DNA from 4 places in the Streptomyces sp. NPDC033270 genome. Region 4 is predicted to be linked to each of the others. Evidence: riboswitches for the same ligand, from Rfam matches in the RefSeq annotation. Region 4 holds a riboswitch; each other region holds the start of a gene.
The links. Region 4 has a riboswitch for cyclic di-AMP ahead of ACZ5XZ_RS25640 (C40 family peptidase). Riboswitches for the same ligand answer to the same signal wherever they lie in the genome.
Positions count from the first base shown of each region.

Region 1 (3,950 bases), on a different contig from region 4:
AGGACGTGCCCTCCCGCGCCCTGATGGCGGCCTACCGCCTGCCGCACGACGGCACCCGTGAGGCGGACGCCGCGGACCTGGCGCTGACCGTCCTGGGCGGCGGCGAGTCCTCCCGCCTGTACAACCGGCTGGTGCGCCGCGACCGCAGCGCCGTGGCGGCCGGCTTCGGCCTGCTGCGGCTGGCCGGCGCGCCCTCGCTGGGCTGGCTGGACGTGAAGACGTCCGGCGGCGTGGAGGTCCCCGACATCGAGCGCGCCGTCGACGAGGAGCTGGCCCGCTTCGCCGCCGAGGGCCCGACCCCGGAGGAGATGGAGCGCGCGCAGGCCCAGCTGGAGCGCGAATGGCTGGACCGTCTGGCGACGGTCAGCGGCCGCGCCGACGAACTGTGCCGCTTCGCCGTCCTGTTCGGCGATCCGCAGCTCGCACTGACCGCCGTAGAGCGGGTTCTGGACATCACCCGCGAGGAGGTGCAGGCGGTCGCCAAGGCCCGGCTGCGCCCCGACAACCGCGCGGTGCTGGTCTACGAACCCACCGAGCCGACCGACGCCGCCGACACCGAGGAAGGGGAGGCGGACCAGTGAGCGACGCCACCAACCGCGCAGGGTCCCCCATGAGCACCATGGAATTCCACCCCCAGCCCCGGGGCGGCGCGCCCAAGCCGTGGGCCTTCCCCGCCCCCGACCGCAGCCAACTCCCCAACGGGCTCACGCTGCTGACCAGCCACCGCCCCGGCCAGCAGGTCGTCGCCGTCGAGGTCAACCTCGTCGCGCCGCTGGACGCCGAGCCCGAGGGCCTGGACGGCGTCGCCACGATCATGGCGCGTGCGCTGTCGGAGGGCACCGACAAGTACGACGCCGAGGAGTTCGCCGCCGAGCTGGAGCGCTGCGGCGCCACGCTGGACGCGCACGCCGACCACCCCGGGGTACGGGTCTCCCTGGAGGTCCCGGCCTCCCGGCTGCCGCGCGCGCTCGGCCTGCTCGCCGACGCGCTGCGCGCCCCCGCCTTCCCGGACAGCGAGGTCGAGCGGCTGGTGCGCAACCGCCTCGACGAGATCCCGCACGAGCTCGCGAACCCGGCCCGGCGTGCCGCCATGGCGCTGTCCAAGGAGCTGTTCCCGGCCACCGCCCGCATGTCGCGGCCCCGCCAGGGCACCGAGGAGACCGTGGCCCGCATCGACGCGGCGGCCGTCCGGGCCTTCTACGACGCCCATGTGCGGCCCGCCACGGCCACCGCCGTCATCGTCGGCGACTTCACCGGTGTCGACCTGGACGCGGCGCTCGCCGAGACCCTCGGCGCCTGGAGCGGCTCGACGGCCGAGCCGCTGAAGGCCGCGCCGATCGTCGCCGACGACACCGGCCGTGTGGTGATCGTGGACCGCCCCGGAGCGGTCCAGACGCAGCTGCTCATCGGCCGGATCGGGGCCGACCGGCACGACCGGGTGTGGCCGGCGCAGGTCCTCGGCACGTACTGCCTGGGCGGCACCCTCACCTCCCGGCTGGACCGTGTGCTGCGGGAGGAGAAGGGCTACACCTACGGGGTGCGCGCCTTCGGCCAGGTACTGCGCTCCACCGCCCCCGCCTCCCCCGAGGGGGCGACGGGCGCGGCCCTGCTGGCCATCAGCGGCTCGGTGGACACCGCCTCCACCGTCCCGGCGCTCCAGGACCTCTGGCAGGTGCTGCGGACCCTCGCGGCGGAGGGGCTGACGGACGAGGAGCGCGATGTCGCCGTCCAGAACCTGGTCGGCGTCGCGCCGCTGAAGTACGAGACCGCGGCGGCCGTCGCGGGCACGCTGGCCGACCAGGTGGAGCAGCAGCTCCCGGACGACTTCCAGGCGCAGTTGTACGTCCGGCTCGCGGAGACCGGCACGGTCGAGGCGACCGCGGCGGCGGTCAGCGCCTTCCCGGTGGACCGGCTGGTGACGGTCCTGGTGGGTGACGCGGCCCAGATCGCCGAGCCCGTCAAGGCGCTGGGGTTGGGCGAGGTGACGGTGGTCGGCGGCTAGCCGACCCGGAAGGCACGCCCCTTCCGCCCCGTATGACGGCGGATCAGTTTCGAGCGACGGCTCCCGTGGTGCTCTCTGCCACGGGAGCCGTCGTATGTCCGGTTTATGACGACTGGCTGCGCTGCCTCTTGTGGCATCCCGCACAAAAAAGCGGTTCTGTTTGGCGATCGAAAGTTGCCCCGATTAGCGTCGGTCCGGCTGTTCGTCACAACTCCGCCACAACAGTGGCACCGGACAGTCATCGCCGAGTCCCCGTACGGCGCGAGCCAGGGGAGCCGGGGACCCACACGTCCCTGGGGTGAATCGGACCCCTCTCCGGAGGAGCCCGTAGGAGACCTTCCTGCTCCGAACCCGTCAGCTAACCCGGTAGGCGAGAAGGAAGGAAAGGACAAGCCAGTACATGGCGTTCATACGTGCCAGCGGGAAGCACCGTCGTGCGAGCCGCACCGCCCGCTCGACCCGCAACATCGCAGGCATAGCCACCCTCGCGGCCTCCGGCGTTGTGGCCTCGGTGGCCTCGCCGGCGCTGGCCGCCACGGACGAGGCGCGCACCCACGACACCGGTCTGCAGCAGGCCGTCGTCCTCGGTGACGAGCTCGCCAACCGCATCGAGGCCCAGGCCGACGCGCAGCAGGCCGACGCCGAGGCCGCCGCCGCGAGGGCGAAGGCCGAGGCCGTCGCCAAGAAGCAGGCCGAGGAGGCCCAGCGGCGCGCCGAGGCGGCCCGGAAGAAGGCCAAGGCCGAGCGCGAGGCCAAGGAGCGCGCCGCCCGTGAGGCCGAGCGCAAGCGCCTCAACGCCTTCGTCGCCCCGATCGCCGGCTCCTACGTGTCCACCGCCTACAAGGCGTCCAGCGGCCTGTGGTCCTCGGGCAGCCACACCGGCATCGACTTCCACGCCGCCTCCGGGACCTCCGTCCACGCCGTCGGCGCGGGCACCGTCGTCGAGGCCGGCTGGGGCGGCTCGTACGGCAACAACGTCGTGATCAAGATGAGCGACGGCACGTACACCCAGTACGGCCACCTGTCGTCGATCTCCGTCTCGGTCGGCGAGAGCGTCACCCCCGGCAAGCAGATCGGGCTCTCCGGCGCCACCGGCAACGTCACCGGCCCGCACCTGCACTTCGAGGCCCGCACCACCGCCGACTACGGCTCGGACATCGACCCGATCGCGTATCTGCGCACGCACGGCGTCGACGTCTGATGCACCGCAGCCGCCTCCGCCTCGCCTGACACACCGCTTCGCCCGATGCCGGCGCCGTCCGCTGGCCAAAAAATATCCATGGATAAGCGGAGTCCGTCGGAAAAGCCGTCCCGGTCGAATAGAGTCACGGAAAAGTCGTCAACCGGCGGCTTTTCCAGGGGATTACGGCGGAGGCACGGACGATGCGAGGCCATATTTCCGCGCATGCGGTGTGCACGGCGATTCGCGAGGACATTGTCTCCGGTGCGCTGGCGCCGGGGAGCCGGCTGATCGAGGAGATCCTGGCGGCGCGTTACGGCGTCTCCAGGGTGCCGGTCCGCGAAGCGCTGCGCACCCTGCAGTCGGAGGGCTTTGTCACCACCCGCCACCACGCGGGCGCCTGTGTCGCCGAGCCCACCGAGCAGGAGGCCGCCGACCTGCTGGATATCCGCGCGCTGCTGGAGCCGCTGGGCGCCGCCCGCGCGGCCGCCCGCCGCAGCCCGGCCCACCTCAAGGTGCTGCGCGGACTGGTGCGGCTCGGACGTGAGCGGGCGCGCCACGGCAACGCCGCGGACCTGCGCCAATTGGACGGCTGGTTCCACGAGACGCTCGCCCAGGCGGCCGGCAGCCCCAGCCTGACCGCGCTGCTGACCCAGCTGCGGCGCAAGATCGAGTGGATGTACGCGGTGGAGCCGCCGGCCAGGGCCGGCGAGTCCTGGGACGATCACGGCGCGGTGCTGGACGCGGTGGCCCGGGGGGACGCCGAAC
Region 1 is NZ_JBVIRA010000018.1:47,464-51,413, reverse strand. Features, by position in the region: gene ACZ5XZ_RS24110 (M16 family metallopeptidase) at 1-581, shown strand, start outside; gene ACZ5XZ_RS24105 (M16 family metallopeptidase) at 620-2,002, shown strand; cyclic di-AMP (ydaO/yuaA leader) riboswitch at 2,235-2,389, shown strand; gene ACZ5XZ_RS24100 (M23 family metallopeptidase) at 2,403-3,203, shown strand; gene ACZ5XZ_RS24095 (GntR family transcriptional regulator) at 3,386-3,950, shown strand, end outside.
Region 1: linked by a shared signal. The riboswitch ahead of ACZ5XZ_RS24100 (M23 family metallopeptidase) and the one ahead of ACZ5XZ_RS25640 (C40 family peptidase) in region 4 are both predicted to bind cyclic di-AMP.

Region 2 (3,950 bases), on a different contig from region 4:
ACCCGACGTGACAATCAGCATCTGGGATACGGGAACGGCATCCACTACTGCCTGGGCGCGCCGCTCGCCCGGCTCGAAGGGCAGACCGCGCTCGCCACGCTGCTGACCCGGCTCCCGGACATCCGGTTTGCCACGGATCCTGATGATCTGCGCTGGCGGGGCGGGCTCATCATGCGCGGACTGCGGTCCCTCCCGGTGGAGTTCACGCCCGAGCGGTCCTGACCGGGGGCGCGACCAAAGGTGACAGATCGTCAGTCGCGTGACCTTAACGTGATCTGCACTACACCGGCTTGTGACTACCCGTGACCCCGGCTACCTTTCGACCCGACGGTCGACAGGATTCACGATTCGTTCACACGGGCGCCCGCGTCAGCGGACGTCCGAAGGGGTGGGGAATCGAACGGTCGTCGAACAACTCAACCGCCGCGCGAAAGGCATCCGCATGCGTTCCGGGAACGGCCGACACCGTCGCCCCCGTCAGGCACCGGCCATCTTTGTCACGGCGGGAGTAACCGGTGCGGGCCTCGCACTGCCGCTGCTCTCCGCCAGTGGGGCACATGCCGCCGACACCGCGACCTGGGACCGGGTCGCCCAGTGCGAGAGCGGCGGGGTGTGGAGCGCCGCCTCGGGCAACGGCTTCTACGGCGGGCTGCAGCTGACCCAGGAGATGTGGGACGACTACGGCGGCGGGGCCTACGCCTCGCGCCCCGATCTCGCCAGCCGCGCCCAGCAGATAGCCGTGGCCGAATCGATCCTCGACGACCGCGGCCCGGACGCCTGGCCGAGCTGCGCCGTCAACGCCGGCCTCACCAGGGACGGCCGCGCACCGGAGGTCGACCCGGGCAGCACGAGCACGCCGCTGCCCGACCCGTCCGACGACGACGGCGACCCGGCCCCCTGGGACCGGTCCCCCTCGACCGGCTCGTCCGATGCGCCCGACCGCCCGGACGACTCCGGAGCCCACGAGGGCGACCACACGGGCGACCACAAGGGCGACAGTGAGAAGTCCTCTGACGGATCCCCTGACGGATCCCGCGACGGATCGTCCGACGACTCGCGCGGCGATGCGGGCGACGAGCCGTCCCAGGAGACGCCGGCGCCGTCCGAGTCCGACGGCCGTGACACCTCCAAGACCCCGGAGCCGTCCGACTCCACCACGCCCGGCGACCAGGGCGACGACGCCTCCCGCCCCACCGACCCCTCCGGCGACGCCGACCGCCCCGACCCGAGCGGTACGCCCGGGCAGACGCCCGGCAAGGGCAAGCACCGCGGCGACGCGGACCCGGGCGAGAGCGACGGCGGCGACCGGTCGTCCGGCGGCCGGCACGCCTCGCGCGGCGACGACGGGCGCCGCACGGGCCTGGCGGGCGGCGACTACACCGTGCGCCCGGGTGACAGCCTGTCAGCCATCGCCGCGGCCCATCGGCTGCCGGGCGGCTGGCCCGCGCTCTACGAGCGCAACGAGGGCGTCATCGGGGCCGACGAGAACCTGATCCAGCCGGGTCAGCGGCTCGATCTCGGGCACAAGGAAGGCTAGTTCGCCGCCTTCGTCCCCTTTGGGAAAGTGAGACAAGGCTCTCGTCGGGCGGCGGGCGCACAGATCCGCCCGCCGCCGTCATACCGGGCCTCACCTGCAGATATGTGACCAACCCGTGATCAAAAACGGTCAACTTGGTTCAGAAGGTGGGGTTTGAACACCAAGGGGATTACTGCTTACGGTCAGGACCGCTCGCCAAAGCGAGCCCCTTCGATCACACGCCGAATCCTGCCGGTGGTCGGAGGCAGTTGACGCGCAAGCGCCGAAGGCAGGAGCGGGGGAACCAAGGTAGGCGCCGGCCCGGCCCGTGAAAGCGGGTCAGCCGGCTTGGGGTGAAGCCAGGTGCGCCATGCGCGCCCGGCCGGGCGACTCACAGCCCGAACCCGACAGCTCACCTCGTAGGCGTCGGTGAGGAAACGAACGAACCATGCTGATCAACAAGGGCAAGCACCGTCGTCCCTCCAAGGCCGTCCGCGTCGCCACCCTCGCCGGTGTCGCCGGTGCCGCCGTCGCCGTCCCGCTGATGGGCGCCACGTCCGCCTCCGCCGCCTCGGTCGCCACCTGGGACAAGGTCGCCCAGTGCGAGTCCGGTGGCAACTGGTCGATCAACACCGGTAACGGCTACTACGGTGGCCTGCAGTTCTCCAACTCCAGCTGGGCCGCCGCCGGTGGCACCCAGTACGCGCCGCGCGCCGACCTGGCCACCAAGACCCAGCAGATCGCCGCCGCCGAGAAGCTCCTCGCCATCCAGGGCCCGGGCGCCTGGTCCTGCGCCGGTGCCGGTGGCCTGACCTCCGGTGGTCCGGCCCCCGAGCTCGACACCTCCGCCAAGTCCGCCCCCAAGCAGGAGCAGGCCAAGCCCGAGGTGAAGAAGGCTCCGGCCGCCCCCAAGGCCGAGACGGCCCAGCCGGCCCCGAAGAAGTCCGAGCGCGGCGGCGACTACACCGTCAAGGCGGGCGACACCCTCGCCAAGATAGCCAAGGCCCACGGCACCAACTGGAAGTCGCTCTACGCGGCCAACAAGTCGGTCATCGGCGGCAACCCGAACCTGATCTTCCCGGGTCAGCAGCTCAGCATCTGAGCCGTCCGCTCACCGGGTCCCCCATGACCCCCGCGGCGATCCCCGCCGCTTCGTGAGACTGCCCCGCCCGGCGCACACGCCCCCCCCAGTGCGCCGTGGCGGGGCTTCTCCGTTCGCCGGGGCGCGCGACGCCGGTGACCAGCAACGTCGAGCGTTTTTCCCCGCTCAGCGAACAATGTGCCGAAACCTCCCGTGAACTGCGCCTTTGAGTATCTTTTCGTCCCACGGAGCGGGCCGAGGGCAAGCGGACGCGCCAGGGGCCGTTAGGCTCATGCTGCAGAACTCCAGACACCCATGAAGGAGACAACGTGCCGTCCATCGACGTCGTCGTAGCCCGCGAAATTCTCGACTCGCGAGGTAATCCCACGGTCGAGGTCGAGGTCGGCCTCGACGACGGCAGCACGGGCCGTGCCGCCGTGCCGTCCGGCGCCTCGACCGGCGCCTTCGAGGCCATCGAGCTCCGCGACGGCGACCCGAACCGCTACCTCGGCAAGGGCGTCGAGAAGGCCGTCCTGGCCGTCATCGAGCAGATCGGCCCGGAGCTCGTCGGCTACGACGCGACCGAGCAGCGGCTGATCGACCAGGCGATGTTCGACCTGGACGCCACCGACAACAAGGGCTCGCTCGGCGCCAACGCCATCCTCGGCGTCTCCCTGGCCGTCGCGCACGCCGCCTCCGAGGCCAGCGACCTCCCGCTGTTCCGCTACCTCGGCGGCCCGAACGCGCATGTGCTGCCCGTGCCGATGATGAACATCCTCAACGGCGGTTCGCACGCCGACTCCAACGTGGACATCCAGGAGTTCATGATCGCGCCGATCGGCGCGGAGTCCTTCTCCGAGGCGCTGCGCTGGGGCGCGGAGGTCTACCACACCCTCAAGAAGGTCCTCAAGGAGCGCGGCCTGTCCACCGGCCTCGGCGACGAGGGCGGCTTCGCCCCGAACCTGGGCTCCAACCGCGAGGCCCTCGACCTCATCCTCGAGGCCATCAAGCAGGCCGGTTACACCCCCGGCCAGGACATCGCGCTCGCGCTGGACGTCGCCGCCTCCGAGTTCTACAAGGACGGCTCGTACCAGTTCGAGGGCCAGACCCGCTCGGCCGCCGAGATGACCGAGTACTACGCGGAGCTGGTGGCGGCCTACCCGCTGGTCTCCATCGAGGACCCGCTGTTCGAGGACGACTGGGCCGGCTGGAAGGTCATCACCGACCAGCTCGGCGCCAAGGTCCAGCTGGTCGGCGACGACCTGTTCGTCACCAACCCCGAGCGCCTCGCCCGCGGCATCGAGGAGGGCTCCGCCAACGCGCTGCTGGTGAAGGTCAACCAGATCGGCTCGC
Region 2 is NZ_JBVIRA010000028.1:102,218-106,167, reverse strand. Features, by position in the region: gene ACZ5XZ_RS31760 (cytochrome P450 family protein) at 1-222, shown strand, start outside; gene ACZ5XZ_RS31755 (LysM peptidoglycan-binding domain-containing protein) at 443-1,537, shown strand; cyclic di-AMP (ydaO/yuaA leader) riboswitch at 1,788-1,957, shown strand; gene ACZ5XZ_RS31750 (transglycosylase family protein) at 1,965-2,618, shown strand; gene eno (phosphopyruvate hydratase) at 2,927-3,950, shown strand, end outside.
Region 2: linked by a shared signal. The riboswitch ahead of ACZ5XZ_RS31750 (transglycosylase family protein) and the one ahead of ACZ5XZ_RS25640 (C40 family peptidase) in region 4 are both predicted to bind cyclic di-AMP.

Region 3 (3,950 bases), on a different contig from region 4:
GTTGGAGGCGGCGATCTCACGGACCTTGCCGGCCTGGACGAGCTCGTCGAGGGTGCCGATGATCTCCGAGACCTCGACCGATTCGTCGTCGTAGTGGGTGTAGTAGAGGTCGATGTAGTCGGTGCGCAGACGGGTGAGGGACTGATCGACCGCGGACTTGATGGTGGCCGGGCTCAGGCCCTTGTAGTCGGGGTGGGCGCCGACCTTGGTGGCGACGACGATCTCGGAGCGATTGCCGCGGGAGACCAGCCAGTTGCCGATGACGGTCTCGGATTCGCCGCCCTTGTTGCCGGGCACCCAGGCCGAATAGGCATCGGCGGTGTCGATGAAGTTGCCACCGCCTGCCGCATACGCGTCGAGCACGGCGAACGACTCGGCTTCGTCGGCCGTCCAGCCGAAGACGTTGCCCCCGAGGGCGAGCGGGGAAACGGCGAGCGAGCCGAGGTTCCGGCGGTTTTGGGGGGTGGAGTGTGTCGAGGTCATGCGTGGTTGCAGCGTGGCGGGGAGGGGAGTTATTCCCCGGGAGAAGTCAAGGGGAGGTCAATCAATGCGGGCAAAGCCCTTTGGGGAGAAGGACTTTTTTGAGGGGAAGGACTTTGGGGGGAAGGGCTTGGGGGGAAGGACTTTGGGGGCGCCAATGAGGGGCGCCCGACGAGGAAGGCCCCAGGGATGTGGGATGCCCCCGGGGCCAGCACTCGGAAATAGCCTCCCGTGACACACTCAGGCCGCCTCCCGGCAGGCCCTCAGGCGCGTCTCCGGGCGGGCCGGGGCCTCAGACGTTCACACCGTGGTCGCGCAGCCACGGCATCGGGTCTATCGGGTCGCCGGCGCCGGGGCGTACCTCCAGGTGGAGGTGGGGGCCGGTGACGTTGCCGGTGGCGCCGACGCGGCCGATCACCTCGCCGGTGCTGATCTTGCCCGAGGTCTTCACCATCGAGGACAGATGGCAGAACCACAGCTCGGTGCCGTCGTCGAGGGTGAGGACGATGCGGTAGCCGTACGAACCGGCCCAGCCGGCCTGGGTGATGGTGCCGGAGTGCACCGCCTTGATGGGCGTACCGGTCGGTGCGGCGAAGTCCTGGCCCGTGTGGTCGGCGGCCCAGCGGTCGCCGGCCTGGCCGAAGCTGGCGGTGAGGGTGTAGGAGGAGACGGGGGCGATGAAGCTCTTCGCCAGTTGGGCCAGGCGCTCGGCCTCCGCCTTCCGGCGCGCCGCCTCCTCGGCCTTGCGCTTGGCCTCCAACTCTGCCGCCTTCTTGGCCGCCGCGGCCTTGTCCGCCGCGTTTTGGGCCGTCTTCTGGGCCGCGGACGCTTCCGTCGCCGCCTGCTTGATGGCGGCGCCCTCGGCCGCTTCGCGGGCCTCCTCCTCGGCGGCGCCCTGCTGCGCGTCGGCCTGCTGGAGGATGCGGCTGCGCAGCGCCTCGCCGGCGTTGGTGCCCGTACCGGACGTGCCGGTCTGGGTGGCCTGGGAGAGCGGGCCGGCGGCGACCGGGTCGGCGGAGTCGCTTCCGGAGGCCGTTGCGGCGGAATCGGCGCCGGAGTCGGATATGAGGCCGCCGAGCCCCGGGAGGGACTCAGCATCCGGAAGGCTGTCGGAGATGTCGTGGGCCATGCCGCCGATGTCGGGCATGGAGATCGGGACCGGCGGACGGTTCTCGGCGGTGGCCATGCCACCCGCGCCGACCGCCGCGATGACGCCGACACCCAGGACCGTGCCACTACGGGCGAGTCCGCCGCCGCGCTGCTTGGCCACCCGGTGCTTGCCGCGGACCGGTCGGAGCGACTCCTCGGTGGGATTCCATTCCTCCCACGGGCCGTCGCCGTCGATGCCCGCCGTGCCCTCCGGATCACCCGATCCTTCGAAGGCACCTCGGTCGTCGAGTCGGTATGCGGGCGAAGCCTCGGGGGCAGGCCTGTTGGACGCCACGGGGGCGCACTCCTTTCCTTCCTTCTCGCCTACCGGGTTAGCTGACGGGTTCGGAGCAGGAAGGTCTCCTACGGGCCACTCTGGCGGAGGCGCCCGATTCACCCCAAGGTGGTGGTTCCCCGGTTCCCTTGGTGCAGTTCGAAGTGCTGGAGATGCGTGAAAAGCGCGTGCGGGATTCGGCGTCGGCGCGCGGTGCCGCCTCTTGCGACGGCTGGGACGACCGCGCTGCGTTATCGGACAGTAATAGAGGTCGTGACTGTTTTCCAAGCCTTCCTGGGAATCCTTATCCGTTCCGCATGAGGTTTGGCCTGGACTTTTTCGGTCACCATGCCCACAAAGCGGGCGAGTTGACCATGCGCCGCTAAACGATCTCGCGCTGATTGTGCGTCAGTCGTTATGCGGAGGGGCGCCCCCCAGTTACGGAACGTGAGGGCGTAACGTCGGATCATGGTCGTCAACGTCGAGAGCGCGGGGAGCACCGTGAGCTCCGGAAACGTCAAGGGCGGTATCGGCCGGAGCGCGGCGGTGGATGTGGCGGAGCGCTACCGGGAGTTCTCGTGGCAGGAGGCGCGGGGACGGTCCGACGCCCACGCGGAACTGACCGCGCGGATCAGCCAGGACCCGGAGTTCTGCGATCTGCTGTCGGGATCGCTGCCGGCCGGCAACAAGCAGCAGCCGAACCTCCTGCTCGCCGCCGTCCGGCACCTCGACGGCCCGCACGCGGAGCAGGGCCCGCGCGGCGAGGCCGCGTACGGTCGCTGGCGCGAGTGGACGGTCCGGCACTGGGACGAGGTCCGCGCGGTGATCATGCAGCGCGCCACCCAGACCAACGAGCCGGCCCGCTGCGCCACGCTGCTGCCGCTGCTCGCCCGTCTGCCGCAGCCGCTGGCGCTGCTGGAGGTCGGCGCGTCGGCAGGGCTGTGTCTGCATCCCGACAGCTACCGGTACCGGTACCAGGACGAGTCCGCCACCGGGTACGAAGGGCGGCCGGCGGGCGGCCCGCGAACCGTCGAGGTGGGGCCGCCGGACGGCCCGGTGGTGTTCGACTGCCGTACGGACTGGGCGCCCGGGGAACTGCCCGGCCGGCTGCCGGAGATCGTCTGGCGGGCCGGAATCGATCTGAACCCGCTCGACCCCGTCGGCGCACCGGACGATCTGCGCTGGCTCCAGTCGCTCGTCTGGCCGGGCGAGGGGGAGCGTGCGGCGCGGCTCTCCGCCGCCGTCGAGGCCGTACGGGCGGCGCCGCGACCGCGGATCGTACGCGGCGACCTGATCGACGAGCTGCCCGCGCTGGCCGCCGCGGCGCCGCCCGAGGCGACGCTGGTCGTCTTCCACAGCGCGGTGCTGAGCTACCTTCCGCCCGCCCGCCGCGAGGAGTTCGCGCGCCTCGTACGGTCGCTGCTCGACGGGCGGCCCGGTGGTGGGCACTGGATCTCCAACGAGCACCACTTGGTCCTGCCGTGGATCACCGCGCCGGAGCACCACTCCGGGCGCCCGGAGGACGGCCGGCTGACCCTCGCCCTGGACGGACGCCCGGTCGCGCTCACCGGCCCGCACGGCGAGAGCCTGCACCGACTGCCGGGCGCGGAACCCGCAACGGGGACGTAAGACGTGAGCAGAAGCGGCGCGTAGGGGCTCACCGAGCCCGCTCCTCCTCCTGCCCCGCCCTGATCGGCGGCCCGGCACTCCTCGTCCCGCCCTACTCCCCCATGGGCCGCTGCACCGCCAGCAGGGCCATGTCGTCCGCCGACGCCCCGCGCGTATGCAGTGCCACATCCTCGACGAGGGTGTCCAGGAGGGCGTCCGGACCGGGGAAGCGGCGGCCGCGCAGCCGGTTCGAGGGGTTGTAGAAACGGCCGCGGAAGTCGCGGGCCTCGGTCATGCCGTCGGTGAAGAACAGCAGCAGCGAGCCGGCCGGCAGAAACGTCTCGTCCGACCGGTCGGGCCAGCTCGCCACCTCGCTCATCCCCAGGGGCAGCGCCGGCGCCGCGGGGGCCAGCTCGCGCAGCCCGCCGTCCAGGGTGAG
Region 3 is NZ_JBVIRA010000005.1:318,214-322,163, reverse strand. Features, by position in the region: gene ACZ5XZ_RS11405 (aldo/keto reductase) at 1-483, opposite strand, end outside; gene ACZ5XZ_RS11400 (M23 family metallopeptidase) at 773-1,924, opposite strand; cyclic di-AMP (ydaO/yuaA leader) riboswitch at 1,936-2,080, opposite strand; gene ACZ5XZ_RS11395 (DUF2332 domain-containing protein) at 2,372-3,532, shown strand; gene ACZ5XZ_RS11390 (PP2C family protein-serine/threonine phosphatase) at 3,624-3,950, opposite strand, start outside.
Region 3: linked by a shared signal. The riboswitch ahead of ACZ5XZ_RS11400 (M23 family metallopeptidase) and the one ahead of ACZ5XZ_RS25640 (C40 family peptidase) in region 4 are both predicted to bind cyclic di-AMP.

Region 4 (3,950 bases):
GTCGATCTCGTCGGAGACGAACTGCGCCTCGTCGTGCTCGGTGTCGGCGACATAGCCGGTGATCTTGGGGCCGGCGCCGGCGTCCGTCCAGAGGTTCTTGGGGCGGCGGTTCTCGTTGCGCTCGATGACGGCGTTGGCGGCGGACAGGATCGTCTGGCTGGAGCGGTAGTTCTGCTCCAGCAGGATCGTCGTGGCGTCCGGGTAGTCCTCCTCGAACTGGAGGATGTTGCGGATCGTGGCGCCGCGGAAGGCGTAGATCGACTGGTCGGCGTCACCGACGACGCACAGTTCGGCGGCGGGGATGTCGGCCGTTCCCCTGCCGACCAGCTCGCGCACCAGGGTGTACTGGGCGTGGTTGGTGTCCTGGTACTCGTCGACGAGCACATGGCGGAAGCGGCGGCGGTAGTGCTCGGCGACGTCCGGGAAGGCCTGCAGCAGATGGACCGTCGTCATGATGATGTCGTCGAAGTCCAGGGCGTTGGCCTCGCGCAGCCGCGCCTGGTACATCGCATACGCCTCGGCCAGCGACTTCTCGAACCCGTCGGCCGCCGTCTGGGCGAAGGTCTCCTCGTCGATGAGCTCGTTCTTGAGGTTGGAGATCTTCGCGCTGAAGGACTTGGGCGGGAAGCGCTTGGGGTCCAGGTCCAGATCGCGGCAGACCAGCGCCATCAGGCGCTTGGAGTCGGCCGCGTCGTAGATCGAGAAGGAGGAGGTGAAGCCGAGCTTCTTGGACTCGCGGCGCAGGATGCGCACACAGGCGCTGTGGAAGGTGGAGACCCACATGGCGTTGGCGCGCGGGCCGACCAGCTGCTCCACGCGCTCCTTCATCTCGCCCGCGGCCTTGTTGGTGAACGTGATCGCGAGGATCTGGCCGGGGTGGACATGGCGCTCGGCGAGCAGATGCGCGATGCGGTGGGTGAGCACCCTGGTCTTGCCGGAGCCGGCGCCCGCGACGATCAGCAGCGGGCCTCCGGCGTGCACCACGGCGGCCTTCTGCTCGTCGTTGAGCCCCTCCAGCAGCGCGGCCGGGTCGACGGGCGGGCGGGCGGCGCCGTCGCGGTAGTACGCCTCGGTGTGCACGGGCGCGTCGAACCTCCCGCCGAAGAGGTCGGCGGGGACCTCCTCCGGGACCGGCTCGTGCTCGTCCTCGGGAGGCGGCGGGTGCTCCTCCTCGCCCTTGGGGCCGAGGTCCGCCAGAAAGCTGTCGTCAAAGAGGCTGCTCATCGCCCACCGAGTCTAGGCCGCCGCACTGACAGCGCGCCGGGGAGTACGCGATTGTCCGCGCCGGGGCAGGTCAGCGGCCGGAGGCGGAGCAGCCGGGTGCCGGCCGCCTACCCGAACCCGACATCTGACGCAACACCCCCCGCAGCGCGTTCAGGTCACGAAAAGGTTTCGGGCATATCGAACATCAGCCTTCACAGGAGCCACACGAATTGGCTAACGTCCTCGCTCAGGCAGCCCGCCTCCCCGCGGTCGACAGCTTCCGCACGGGCCGCCCGCGCCGAGTCCGGCCCTGCCAGCAGGCACCCGGAGCCGGGGACCCACCAGCACCACCGGGGTGAATCGATCCAGCGGCCGTCGTCGGCGACCGCACGGACCGTAGGGCAAGCCTTCCGTCAGCGACACCGCCCGAACCCGACAGCTAACCCGGTAGGCGGTCACGGAAGGAGTTGCCGGCCTTGGCGTCCCATCGCAAGCCGCGCACCAGCGTTCTCATATCGCCCGGGAGCCGTCGTACGGCGGCCGGGCTCACCACCGCCGCGCTCGCCTCGGTCACCCTGCTCTCGCAGTCCGCCGACGCCGCCCCCAGGGCGCCCAGGCCCTCCATCGAAGAGGTCAAGCAGAAGGTCGACGGCCTCTACCGCCAGGCCGAGGTGGCCACCCAGAAGTACAACGCCGCCAAGGAGCGCGCCGACCACCAGAGCGCCACCGTCGACGGTCTGCTCGACGCCGCCGCCAAGCGCGCGCAGCGGATGAACGAGTCCCGGCGCGAACTGGGCACCTTCGCCTCGGCGCAGTACCGCACCGGCGGCATGAACCCGACGGCGCAGTTGATGCTCGCCAAGGACCCGCAGCAGTTCGTCGACCGCAGCCACCTCATGGAGCGCCCAGCCGGCAGAAGCAGGCGGTCACCGACTACCAGGAGCAGGCGGCGGCCGCGGCGCGGCAGCGGGCCGCGGCCACCAGCAGCCTGGAGAAGCTGCAGAAGTCGCAGGCCGCGCTGAAGGAGTCCAAGCAGTCCGTCCAGGAGAAGCTGGCCGAGGCCCGGCAGCTGCTGTCGCGGCTCACCGCCCAGGAGAAGGCGCGGCTCGCGGAGCTGGAGCGCCAGAAGGAGGAGGCGGCCCGGCGCAAGGCCGAGGAGGAGGCGCGCCGGCAGCAGGAGCGCGAGCGCCAGCGGCAGCACGACGGCGGCTCGACGGGCGGACAGACCGGCGGCGAGACCGGCGGTGGCACCAGCGACGGCGGCTCCACCGGGGACTCGAACACCAAGGCGGAGAAGGCGCTCGCCTTCGCCCGCGCCCAGATGGGCAAGCCGTACGTCTGGGGCGCCACCGGGCCCAACTCCTATGACTGCTCGGGGCTGACGCAGGCGGCGTGGAAGGCGGCCGGGGTCGATCTGCCGCGGACGACCTGGGACCAGGTCAAGGTCGGCCAGCGGGTGGCGACCAAGGATCTGCAGCCCGGTGACCTGGTGTTCTTCTACGACGACATCAGCCACGTCGGCATGTACATAGGCGGCGGCAAGATGATCCACGCTCCCAAGCCGGGCGCCAACGTCCGGGAGGAGTCGATCTACTACATGCCGATCTACGGAAGCGTCCGCCCGGCCTGAGGCAGGCCCCGCCTCCCCGCGGACCACTCCTCCCCCGAGGCGCCCAGGGCGCCCGGCAAGGCCACCCCCCACGGCCACCCCCCACACGCCACCGCGCGGCCATCGGCTCCGGATTCCGGAGCACGGTGACCGCGCGGTGTGCCGTAGTGGCCGGTGCCGCCGTCAGGTCCAGAGCACCGCGATGAAGATGTTGGCGATCGTGAGCGCGCCCACCGCGCCGAACAGCGGTGCGGGGACCTTCTCCTCGTCCCGCTTGACGTAGACCAGCGCCAGGATCACCACCAGTACGGCCATCTTGATGCCGATCTTGATGTTGTTGACGGGGTGGTCCTGGGCCTGGTTGAGGCCGACCAGCACGATGCCGGTGACCAGCATCGTCAGCGCGCCGTGCAGCATGGCCGGCACGAAGCGGGCGGTACCCGCGCCCATCGCCTTCATCTGGGTCAGGAAGCCGCCCAGCAGGGAGGCGATGCCGATGATGTGCAGGCCGACGAAGACATTGATTACTACGTCCATAGTGCTGGATCGTAGCCGCCGCATAGCACGGCCCTTCGGGCAGGGCGTCCGCAATCGCCGCTTCGGTCACGGCAGACCGGTCCCGGTGGGCAGGCGGCGGCGGTGCGATCACCCGCGCTCCGGCCGCGGTCGAAAGCGAACAATGCCAGCCAACCGGACTCACCCCCGTGACGCCCCGGCTTAGCGTCCTCCTCCAGGCGGCCGACATCCCGCCATCGCCGGCCTCCGTGCCGGTGTTCCGTCGGCCGCCCCGCCGAGAGGTGCGGCGGCGGTCGGCTCCCCCGTTGCCGACCGCCGCCGGACCCACGGCCCGAAGGGAAGGAAGTGACGGCCACCGTGGCCTCGCACCGCAAGCCCAGGCAGCATCCGCTCGCCGCGCTCACAGGCGGTTCGCGCAGCGCGCGCACCGTCCGTACGGCCGCCACCCTCGCCCTCGCGGGCGCCGCCACCGCCACCGCCTTCGACGGCACCGGCCAGGCGGCCCCCTCCCCCACCCCCGACCAGGTCAAGGACCGGGTCGACGCGCTGTACCAGGAGGCAGAGGTGGCCACACAGAGCTACAACGGCGCCAAGGAAGCCGCCGACACCGCACGCGAGGAGC
Region 4 is NZ_JBVIRA010000020.1:41,429-45,378, reverse strand. Features, by position in the region: gene pcrA (DNA helicase PcrA) at 1-1,224, opposite strand, end outside; cyclic di-AMP (ydaO/yuaA leader) riboswitch at 1,490-1,672, shown strand; partial or broken gene ACZ5XZ_RS25640 (C40 family peptidase) at 1,680-2,833, shown strand; gene ACZ5XZ_RS25635 (hypothetical protein) at 2,996-3,349, opposite strand; gene ACZ5XZ_RS25630 (C40 family peptidase) at 3,674-3,950, shown strand, end outside.